DNA from 3 places in the Georhizobium profundi genome. Region 1 is predicted to be linked to each of the others. Evidence: riboswitches for the same ligand, from Rfam matches in the RefSeq annotation. Region 1 holds a riboswitch; each other region holds the start of a gene.
The links. Region 1 has a riboswitch for cobalamin ahead of D5400_RS09050 (HupE/UreJ family protein). Riboswitches for the same ligand answer to the same signal wherever they lie in the genome.
Positions count from the first base shown of each region.

Region 2: linked by a shared signal. The riboswitch ahead of D5400_RS10500 (HupE/UreJ family protein) and the one ahead of D5400_RS09050 (HupE/UreJ family protein) in region 1 are both predicted to bind cobalamin.
Region 3: linked by a shared signal. The riboswitch ahead of D5400_RS19860 (TonB-dependent receptor plug domain-containing protein) and the one ahead of D5400_RS09050 (HupE/UreJ family protein) in region 1 are both predicted to bind cobalamin.

Region 1 is NZ_CP032509.1:1,942,817-1,945,672, forward strand. Features, by position in the region: gene D5400_RS09045 (cobyric acid synthase) at 1-543, shown strand, start outside; cobalamin riboswitch at 590-970, shown strand; gene D5400_RS09050 (HupE/UreJ family protein) at 1,102-1,737, shown strand; gene cobU (bifunctional adenosylcobinamide kinase/adenosylcobinamide-phosphate guanylyltransferase) at 1,742-2,275, shown strand; gene cobW (cobalamin biosynthesis protein CobW) at 2,281-2,856, shown strand, end outside.
Region 2 is NZ_CP032509.1:2,218,009-2,220,864, reverse strand. Features, by position in the region: gene D5400_RS10505 (zinc ABC transporter substrate-binding protein) at 1-463, shown strand, start outside; gene D5400_RS10500 (HupE/UreJ family protein) at 559-1,167, opposite strand; cobalamin riboswitch at 1,217-1,403, opposite strand; gene mgrA (L-glyceraldehyde 3-phosphate reductase) at 1,464-2,516, opposite strand; gene D5400_RS10490 (DUF2783 domain-containing protein) at 2,584-2,781, opposite strand; gene D5400_RS10485 (FAD-dependent oxidoreductase) at 2,778-2,856, opposite strand, start outside.
Region 3 is NZ_CP032509.1:4,111,931-4,114,786, reverse strand. Features, by position in the region: gene D5400_RS19860 (TonB-dependent receptor plug domain-containing protein) at 1-1,388, opposite strand, end outside; cobalamin riboswitch at 1,577-1,782, opposite strand; gene D5400_RS19855 (indolepyruvate oxidoreductase subunit beta family protein) at 1,852-2,856, opposite strand, start outside.

The DNA of each region.
Region 1 (2,856 bases):
CTGGCCGCTTTCCGGGCAAACGGGTGGGATCTCGATCTTGCGCGTCATGTGCGCCGCGGCGGGCACGTGGTCGGCATTTGCGGCGGATACCAGATGCTGGGTCGCAGCGTTGCCGATCCGCTTGGGCTCGAAGGCGCACCATCGCGCGTCGATGGGCTCGGGTTGCTCGACGTCGATACGGTGATGGCGCCCGATAAGGTCGTCCGAAATGTCTCCGCTCATTCGACGGTATTCGATGAGCCGTTACAGGGATATGAAATCCATCTCGGCGTCAGCGAGGGACCGGATGCGGCCCGCGCGCCGGTCACGATCGACGAGCGACCGGATGGCGCCACGACCGCCGATGGGCGTGTGATGGGCACCTATCTGCATGGGCTATTCGCAGCCGACGGGTTCCGCCGCGCCTATCTCGCTGCACTCGGAGTTAGAGCCGTAGCAGACAGTTATGCGCAAGGCGTCGACGCCGCTCTCGACGCCATCGCCGCGCGGCTGGAACAGGTACTCGATGTCGACGGGCTTCTCGGTTCGGCCGCGTCTGTCTGATGCGCGGAGGCTCGAACGCGATTGACACCGATCGGGCGCCACGCCTATCTCTAGTGCATCGAAAGGTTTCCTGAGCGCCATTGGCGTTCGGGGATGAAAAGGGAATGCGAGGGGTGGACCCAATTCGGGCGCCTTGATCGCAGCCGACCCCGCGACTGTAGAGTGGCGAGGCTTTCCCATCCGGCGATTGCGTCTCGTTGGTCGATGCCCGGCATGGTGCAGGGCAGGCCATCGATGGGCAATCACTGGAAAAGCCACTGGAGTGGCGACTGCGCAGAACCACGGCTGGACGCCTCCTGTCTACGAATCGTCCGCCGGCGCAGCCGCCGCAAGCTCCGGGAAGGTGAGGGACAAGCCGTTGCACCGGACCTTCGGGTCCGGTGCTGCAGCCACGAGCCAGGAGACCTGCCTGTCGACATCGAACCTAGAGGGACGGGGTGTTCCGCTCTTGGCCAACAGTCTCGTTGCCGGGGGACCGGTCTATGGGGGAGACTGCGCGGTCAGGCGAACACGCCGTTCAGAGGCCTTTATGGCCTATCTGACACGGGAGTTGTCTTCATGATCGTCTTCAAGCGCGGCGTAGCAGCCGCATTCTTTACTGTGCTTGCCTCGTCTGCCTACGCCCATCATCCAATGGGCGGCGAGACGCCCTCAACCTTCTCTGCAGGTCTTTTGTCCGGCATCGGGCATCCGATCATCGGGCTCGACCATCTGGCGTTCATCATCGCCGTCGGTATTGCGGCCACGCTCACGCGCCATCGCTTTGCCATGCCGCTTTTCTTCATCGGCGCGACTGTTCTCGGCACGCTTGTTCACCTCGCAGCGCTGGGTCTCCCTTTCGTGGAAGTCATGGTCGCGCTGTCGGTCGCGGTGCTCGGCATCATGCTGCTTTCGGGCCGCGCTTATGCTCCGGCCGCCTACGCTGCCGTCTTTGCGCTGGCCGGCCTGTTTCATGGTCACGCCTATGGCGAAGCCGTGTTCGGAGCCGAGACGACACCGGTGCTCGCCTATCTCGCCGGCTTTGCAGCCACGCAGTACCTGATCGCGATCGGTGCTGGCCTCGCCGCGACGGCACTGTTCGCCACCGGCCGGACTGCCGACAACGTCGCCTTGCGGATCTCGGGCGGCGTCGTTGCAGGCGTCGGTGCCTTGCTCGTCGGCGAGCATCTGCTTGCCGCCATCGGTCTTGCCTGACCACATGGCGGAACAGCGCAACGGGGCGGTCTTCGTCCTTGGCGGAGCCCGCTCCGGCAAATCGGCCTATGCCGAAAAGCTGGCGCGGGAAACCGGCCTTCCGCGCCACTACGTCGCGACGGCGCAGGCCTTCGACGACGAGATGCGGGCGAGGATCGCGCGGCACAGGGTCGATCGTGGCGCGGACTGGGTAACCCATGATTGCCCGCTTTCGCTCACCGGGGTCCTGCGCGAGCACATCCGGCCGGACCGCGTCGTGCTGGTGGATTGCCTGACGCTTTGGGTCACCAATCTGATGATGGAGGAGCAGGGCGATGCCGCGATGGACGCTGCTTTCGACGATCTCGTCTCGCTCCTCGCCAGCCCGCCCGGTCGCGTGATCCTCGTCTCCAACGAGGTCGGCCTCGGCATCGTGCCGGAAAATTCCATGGCGCGCGCCTTTCGCGATCACGCAGGGCGCCTGCACCAGAAAATCGCTGCGGTCGCAGGCGAAGTCTACTTCGTCGCCGCCGGCCTGCCGCTCAAAATGAAGGGTTAGCTCCCATGCAATCGAAGATACCGGCAACGGTGATCACCGGCTTTCTCGGCGCCGGCAAGACGACGATCATTCGCAACCTGCTGATGAACGCGCAAGGCCGCCGCATCGCGCTTATCATCAATGAATTCGGCGATCTGGGCGTCGATGGCGACGTGCTCAAGGGCTGCGGTGCAGAAACCTGTAGCGAAGACGACATCGTGGAACTGACAAATGGCTGCATCTGCTGCACGGTCGCCGACGATTTCATCCCGACGATGGAAAAGCTTCTGGAACGGGACCGGCTGCCGGATCACATCGTCATCGAAACCTCCGGCCTCGCGCTGCCGCAACCGCTCGTCAATGCCTTCAACTGGCCGGGCATCAAGGAGCGGGTGACGGTCGATGGCGTCGTCACCGTCGTCGACAGCGCAGCGGTTGCAGCCGGGCGCTTCGCCGATGACGAGGACCGCGTCGATGCGCTCCGTGCCGCCGACGAGAGCCTCGATCACGAAAGCCCGCTGGAGGAGCTTTTCGAGGATCAACTGACTGCGGCCGACCTCATCATCCTGAACAAAAGCGATCTCGTCGATGCGGCGGGTCTC
Region 2 (2,856 bases), 280 kb from region 1:
CGAGGCCGCTCTGGCCGATGCCGATCCGGACAACGCCGACACCTATCGCAGCAATGCAGAAGCGTTGACGGCACGGATCGACGAGCTGTCGACTGAAATCGCCGCGACCGTCGAACCGGTTGCCGATCGGCCCTTCATCGTCTTTCACGATGCCTACCACTATTTCGAGAACCGGTTCGGTCTCCAGGCTGCAGGCGCGATCACGATCAGCCCGGAAGTGGCGCCGGGTGCGGAACGCATCTCCGAACTGCGCCAGCGGGTCAACGAACTGGATGCCGCCTGCGTTTTTGCCGAGCCGCAATTTGAGCCCCGGATCGTCAATGTCGTGATCGAAGGCACAGATGCGAAGGCGGGCGTGCTGGATCCGGAAGGCGCGGAGATCGCCGACGGGCCTGATCTCTACTTCGAGCTTCTGCGCAACATGGCGACGTCGTTCGCGACATGTCTCGGCGAAGAAAGCTGATCGCTACGCTTGATTGAAACCCCAACGAAGAAACGCCCCGGCAGCGCTGCCGGGGCCATTTTTTCTAATCGCGGTGATCGCAGTCCTGCCAAATATCAGATGATGCCGGCCACGATGGCGACACCGGCAAGCGCCATCACGCCGCCACCGGCGCGCGCTGCAAGCACGCCCTGCGAGCGCGAAAGCTTGCCGATACCAAGACCGGCTGCGATGCCTGCAGCATGGAGCAGAGCTGTCGCAGCCATGAAGCCGAGGCCATAGGCGAGCCCTGCGCTGTCCTGCGGCATTTCGGTGCCGTGCGCATGACCGTGGAAGATGGCGAAGAAGCCGACGAGAGCCATGGCTGCTGCGACCGGCATCTGGCGACCGAACGCGGCGGCTGCACCGATGGCAACGATCGACAGGCCGATGCCGAGTTCGACGAGCGGCAGATCGAACGCGAATGCGCCAAGAACGCCGCCGATCGCCATGGCGCCGACGAAGGCTGCCGGGACGAGCCAGAGCGGCCGTTTCGAACTTGTGCGGTCAGCGACCAAATACGCCAGGAAGCCGACGGCGATCATGGCAAGCAGGTGATCTAGGCCGCCCAGCGGGTGCATGAAACCATAGGCGAAGCTTGCATTGTCATGGCCGCCATGCCCGGGATGGGCAAAGGCCGCCCCGGTCGAAAGCGCGAAGGCTGCAAGTGTGGTCAATATGCGCATATCAAATCCTTTCGGGGCCCTCCGCCCCATCTTTGGGTCGTATCTGCGGCTTTGCCGCGTGGCTGACGGCCGGTCTCCTGGCTCGGGACCAATCCCCTCCGCCTTCCCGATGCAAGAAGCGCACCAGTGGCATGATGGAAGGGCATCGTCCCTGACAGTCGCGGGGGCGGCGCCGGCTTTTCACCGGCTTCCCGTTTCACCTTGAAGATCAAGGCACCGTCGCAACGATTGGTGACAGCGGCCGCGACAAAACACAACCGCTGCCAATGCTCATTTCTTGAGCAAAAGCCGACGCTTCACTTCTTTTTACGGGCAGGCCCTTTGCGCTCTGCCGATGCGGCCCAGAGATTGATGTCGGCCTCACGGGCGTAACTGTCGATTTCGGCCAGTTCAGTGTCGGTGAAATCGAGATTGGCGAGCGCACCGACACAATCTTCCACCTGCGACACGCGGCTGGCGCCGATGAGCGCCGAGGTGACGCGGCCACCGCGCAGAACCCAGGCGATGGCCATTTGTGCCAGCGTCTGGCCGCGCTTCTCGGCGATCTCGTTCAGCGCGCGGATATTGGCGAGGTTCTTGTCGTTGAGGAACTCCGGCATCAGGGACTTGCCTTGGCTGGCACGGCTATCCTCCGGCACGCCCTTCAGATACTTGATCGTGAGCATGCCCTGGGCGAGCGGCGAGAAGACGATCGAGCCGATGCCGAGATCGTCGAGCGCATCGAGAAGGCCGTCATCTTCGACCCAGCGGTTGAGCATCGAATAGCTCGGCTGGTGGATGAGACACGGCGTGCCGAGGTCCTTGAGGATCGCCGCAGCTTCCCGCGTTCGCTGGGCGTTATAGGACGAGATGCCCGCGTAAAGGGCCTTGCCCGAACGCACGATCTGATCGAGCGCCATCATCGTTTCTTCAAGCGGCGTCTCCGGATCGAAGCGGTGCGAATAGAAGATGTCGACATAGTCGAGACCCATCCGCTTCAGGCTCTGGTCGCAGGAGGCAATCACATATTTGCGGCTGCCCCACTCGCCATAGGGCCCCGGCCACATGTCGTAGCCAGCCTTGGACGAGATGATGAGTTGATCGCGGTAGCCGGCAAAATCGGTCCGTAGGATTTCGCCAAAGGCCGTTTCGGCCGATCCGGGCGGCGGGCCGTAATTGTTGGCGAGGTCGAAATGGGTGATGCCGAGATCGAAGGCGCGGCGGCAGATGTCGCGTTTGGTCTGATGGGGTGTGTCGTCGCCGAAATTGTGCCAGAGACCGAGGGAGATCGCGGGGAGCTTCAAGCCGCTGCGGCCGCAACGGTTGTAGCGCATCGTTTCGTAACGGTTTTCAGCCGGCTGCCATGCCATGGCGCAATCTCCCTTCATGCGTTGGAGCGCGAGGGATAGGCGCTCTACCGCCAAAACGGAAGAGGCTTCAGGCCTTGTGCCGCGCGGCCTCGCGGATCAGCGCAGACAGCGTCTCGCCATCGCCGATGGTATTCGCCATCAGGAGAATGAGCCGGGCGTTGAAGCGCTGTGCTTCGTCGTTGGAGAGGGCCCGTTGCGCCGCCATGAGCTCGGCATAGAACCGATCGCCGGCGGGGCCCAGCCGGTCTTGAAGAATGTCGGTCATCGGCCGGCTCCAAGCGCGCGTTGATGTGCAGTGGCAATGTCGTCGGCGCTGGGTGCGACGAACGCTGCCGCGATG
Region 3 (2,856 bases), 2.2 Mb from region 1:
ATATCGAACCCGATGCTTTCTTCCGGAACGAGATTGGGGTTTCCGACGAAGCTCTCCGGATCATAGCCGAACTGCTCGATGAAGGTGGGATTGGTGACGCCCGTCCCGATCGAGGAGTGCAGACGCGTGAGTGTGCCTGGAACGGCCCAGGCACCGCTGAGGCTGAACGTCGTGGAATCGGCGAAGCGGTCGTTCAGATCGTGACGGATGGCACCATTGAGAAAGAACTGCCCGAGATACTCGCCGCGATATTCGGCAACGAACGAGTTCCCATCGCGGCTCTGGCGTTCGGTCAGGTGCGACGGCAGATAGGTTTCCCGCTCGAACTCGTACCCGCCTGTGATCTTGTGCGTGGCGTCGAGCAAGTTCGGCGTGTCGAACGCATAGGTCGCCTGATAGGAAGCGGTGACACGGTTGCCGTCGCTGGATGTTGCAAGCGCTCCATCGGTGAAGTTTTCACGGAACGTGTCGTTGCCGGAGATGCGCAGATTTTGCGTCCAGGCGCCATCGGCAGATTCATGCGTGAGCCCGAGCGAGCCGACAAGCTCTTTCGTCGCCGTTTCCTCGTCGCCATCTACGACCAGACCGACCAAGGGGCCGGGCAGGAAGTCCGGCGGTCCGAGCGTCTCGAAATTCTGCGGATCAAGTTCGCTGCGGCGATTGACGTAGCGAAGCGTGCCGTCGAGCGTCAGCCCCGGCATCAGGTCATAGGCGAACCGGCCGTTGAGCGTGGCATTGCGGTCGCCGTCCTTCTCCGAGCCGAACGGCGAGACATTGTAGCCGTCGCTGCGTCGGAACGTGGCGCCGAGCGACAGATCGAAATCGTCGCGCCCACCGCTCAGCGTCACGCCGCCGAGAACGGTGCCGTCCGTGCCGGTCTCGCTCCGTACGTTCGTCCTGAAGCCGCCACGCTCGCCGCGCTTGGTGATGACGTTGATGACGCCCGAGAGCGCGTTGGAGCCGTAAAACGCGCTCTGCGGCCCGCGCAGGACTTCGATGCGTTCGATGTCGGACGTCATGAGGCTGCCGAAATCGAATTCGCCGGCTGCCGTGTCGCTGACGTCCACGCCGTCGATCATGACGATGACGTGGTTGGCTTCGGCGCCGCGCACCCGCACCTGCGTCTGTGCACCGATCGATCCCATGCGGGAAACCGACAATCCGGGAACGGTGCGCAGGATATCGGCAACCGACGTCACTTGGCTTCGCTCGATATCTTCGGCGGTGATGACGGTGAAGGCACGGCCGGATTTTTCCTCTGCCACCGGCGTCAGCCCGTCGGTGACCAGCAGTCGGTCGAGAACGGTGGTGGTCTCGGTATCCTGAGCGCCGGCAACGCCGGCAGCTGCCAGCAGGATCGCGCCTGCTGGAATGAACGCTTTAAGCAATGGGTCTGCCCTTCGGGTCGTGGAACGGCTCGGTGGCGCGCTCCCGGTTTCATCAGAAACCGCAGACGGACGGACGGCAGAGGCGATATGCACAAAGGCTCACCAAAGGTCGCACCCGGCGTGCGGCAACACTCTTTCAAATGTCACCGCCACGGACGACCGCGCATGGACCACACCCCGTGTCCACGCATGGGTGACTGGAACAGGCAGGTCTCCTGACTTCCGCGTCAACGCTTCGTCTTCCGCCTTCCCGAATGTGCGAACACATCCAGTGGCATCGTGGAAGGAAGCTCGGCGGCTACAGTTGCGGGGGCAGTTGCGGAGTTGGCCGAATGGCCGAACCGCATTCCCTTTTCATCCACCCGAAGGTGAAACCCGTTCCGAGCACTCGTGTAGGGGCGGGCGTTCTGCGGGTCAATCCACAGGCTCGCCCATGCTGGGAAATCTTCTCTCCGAAAGATATTTAGAGCGTCTCTATGGTTTTCAGAGCGCCATCCAGCGCCTTGCCTTCCTCATCGAGAAGGGCGGCTTCGCGCAGGCGCCGCAGCCAGTCGGCCGCATCTTCCCGGTGGCGGATCATCGGCAGGCCGTCCATCACGCGTCGATATTTCGACAGGCCGCGCTCATGCGTGTCGGAGTAACCCTTGATCAGGCGCCGGCATTTCAGCACTTCGACGGCCAGATCGTAGTTAATGTCGCGGACCGACAGCGCCGTTTCCAGCCACTGCGCCATGTGCTTCATCTCCACCTCGTGGCGGAGCAGGCGGCGACGCGCGGGTTTCAACGTGGCAATCCCGTAGAGCATGCCGAAGCCGACGATGCCGTCGGTGCGGATGCGTCGGCCGCGGTTGAACACCTTGTCGAGCGCGCCGAACACCTTCGGGCTGTTCTCGATCCAGCGTCCTAGGCGGACGGGCAGCGTGCCACAGATTTCCTGCATACGCGGATGGAAATACTCCGTCACATGGGCGATGGCGTCGCCGCCGATCCCTTGTTCGCGCCGCAGCCGCGCCTCGCGGCTTGCGCGGGTCTTCAGGTCTGCCACGCGGATGATGTCGTCATAGACGAGCGCATTGGCGATGTACTTGGCCGCCTCGATCGACAGCCGCCATTCATGCGCGGCATCGTCGATGGCGATGACCCTCTTCAGATGGTCGAGATAGTCGCGGCCGTAGGCGAGATCCTGGTAATCCACGACCTTGCGCAGACCACGGCCTGCCATGTCCTGCACGGGGGCAGGAAGATCGCCGACCATGGAGCGCAGTGCGCGCCATTCGGAAACGAGCGCTTCCGGGCCCTCCGGATCGCGCGCTTCGGCCTTGACCGCTTCGGGAACGGCAACAGCCGGCGTCTTTCCGCCCGCAAGGGCGAGGTCGCAGGCCGCATTGAACGCCCGCAAGCTCGCTTCGACGCCGCGGCCGGAGCGCCGGATGGTGGCCTCATAGGCTTCACGCTCGAAGGGCAGGGC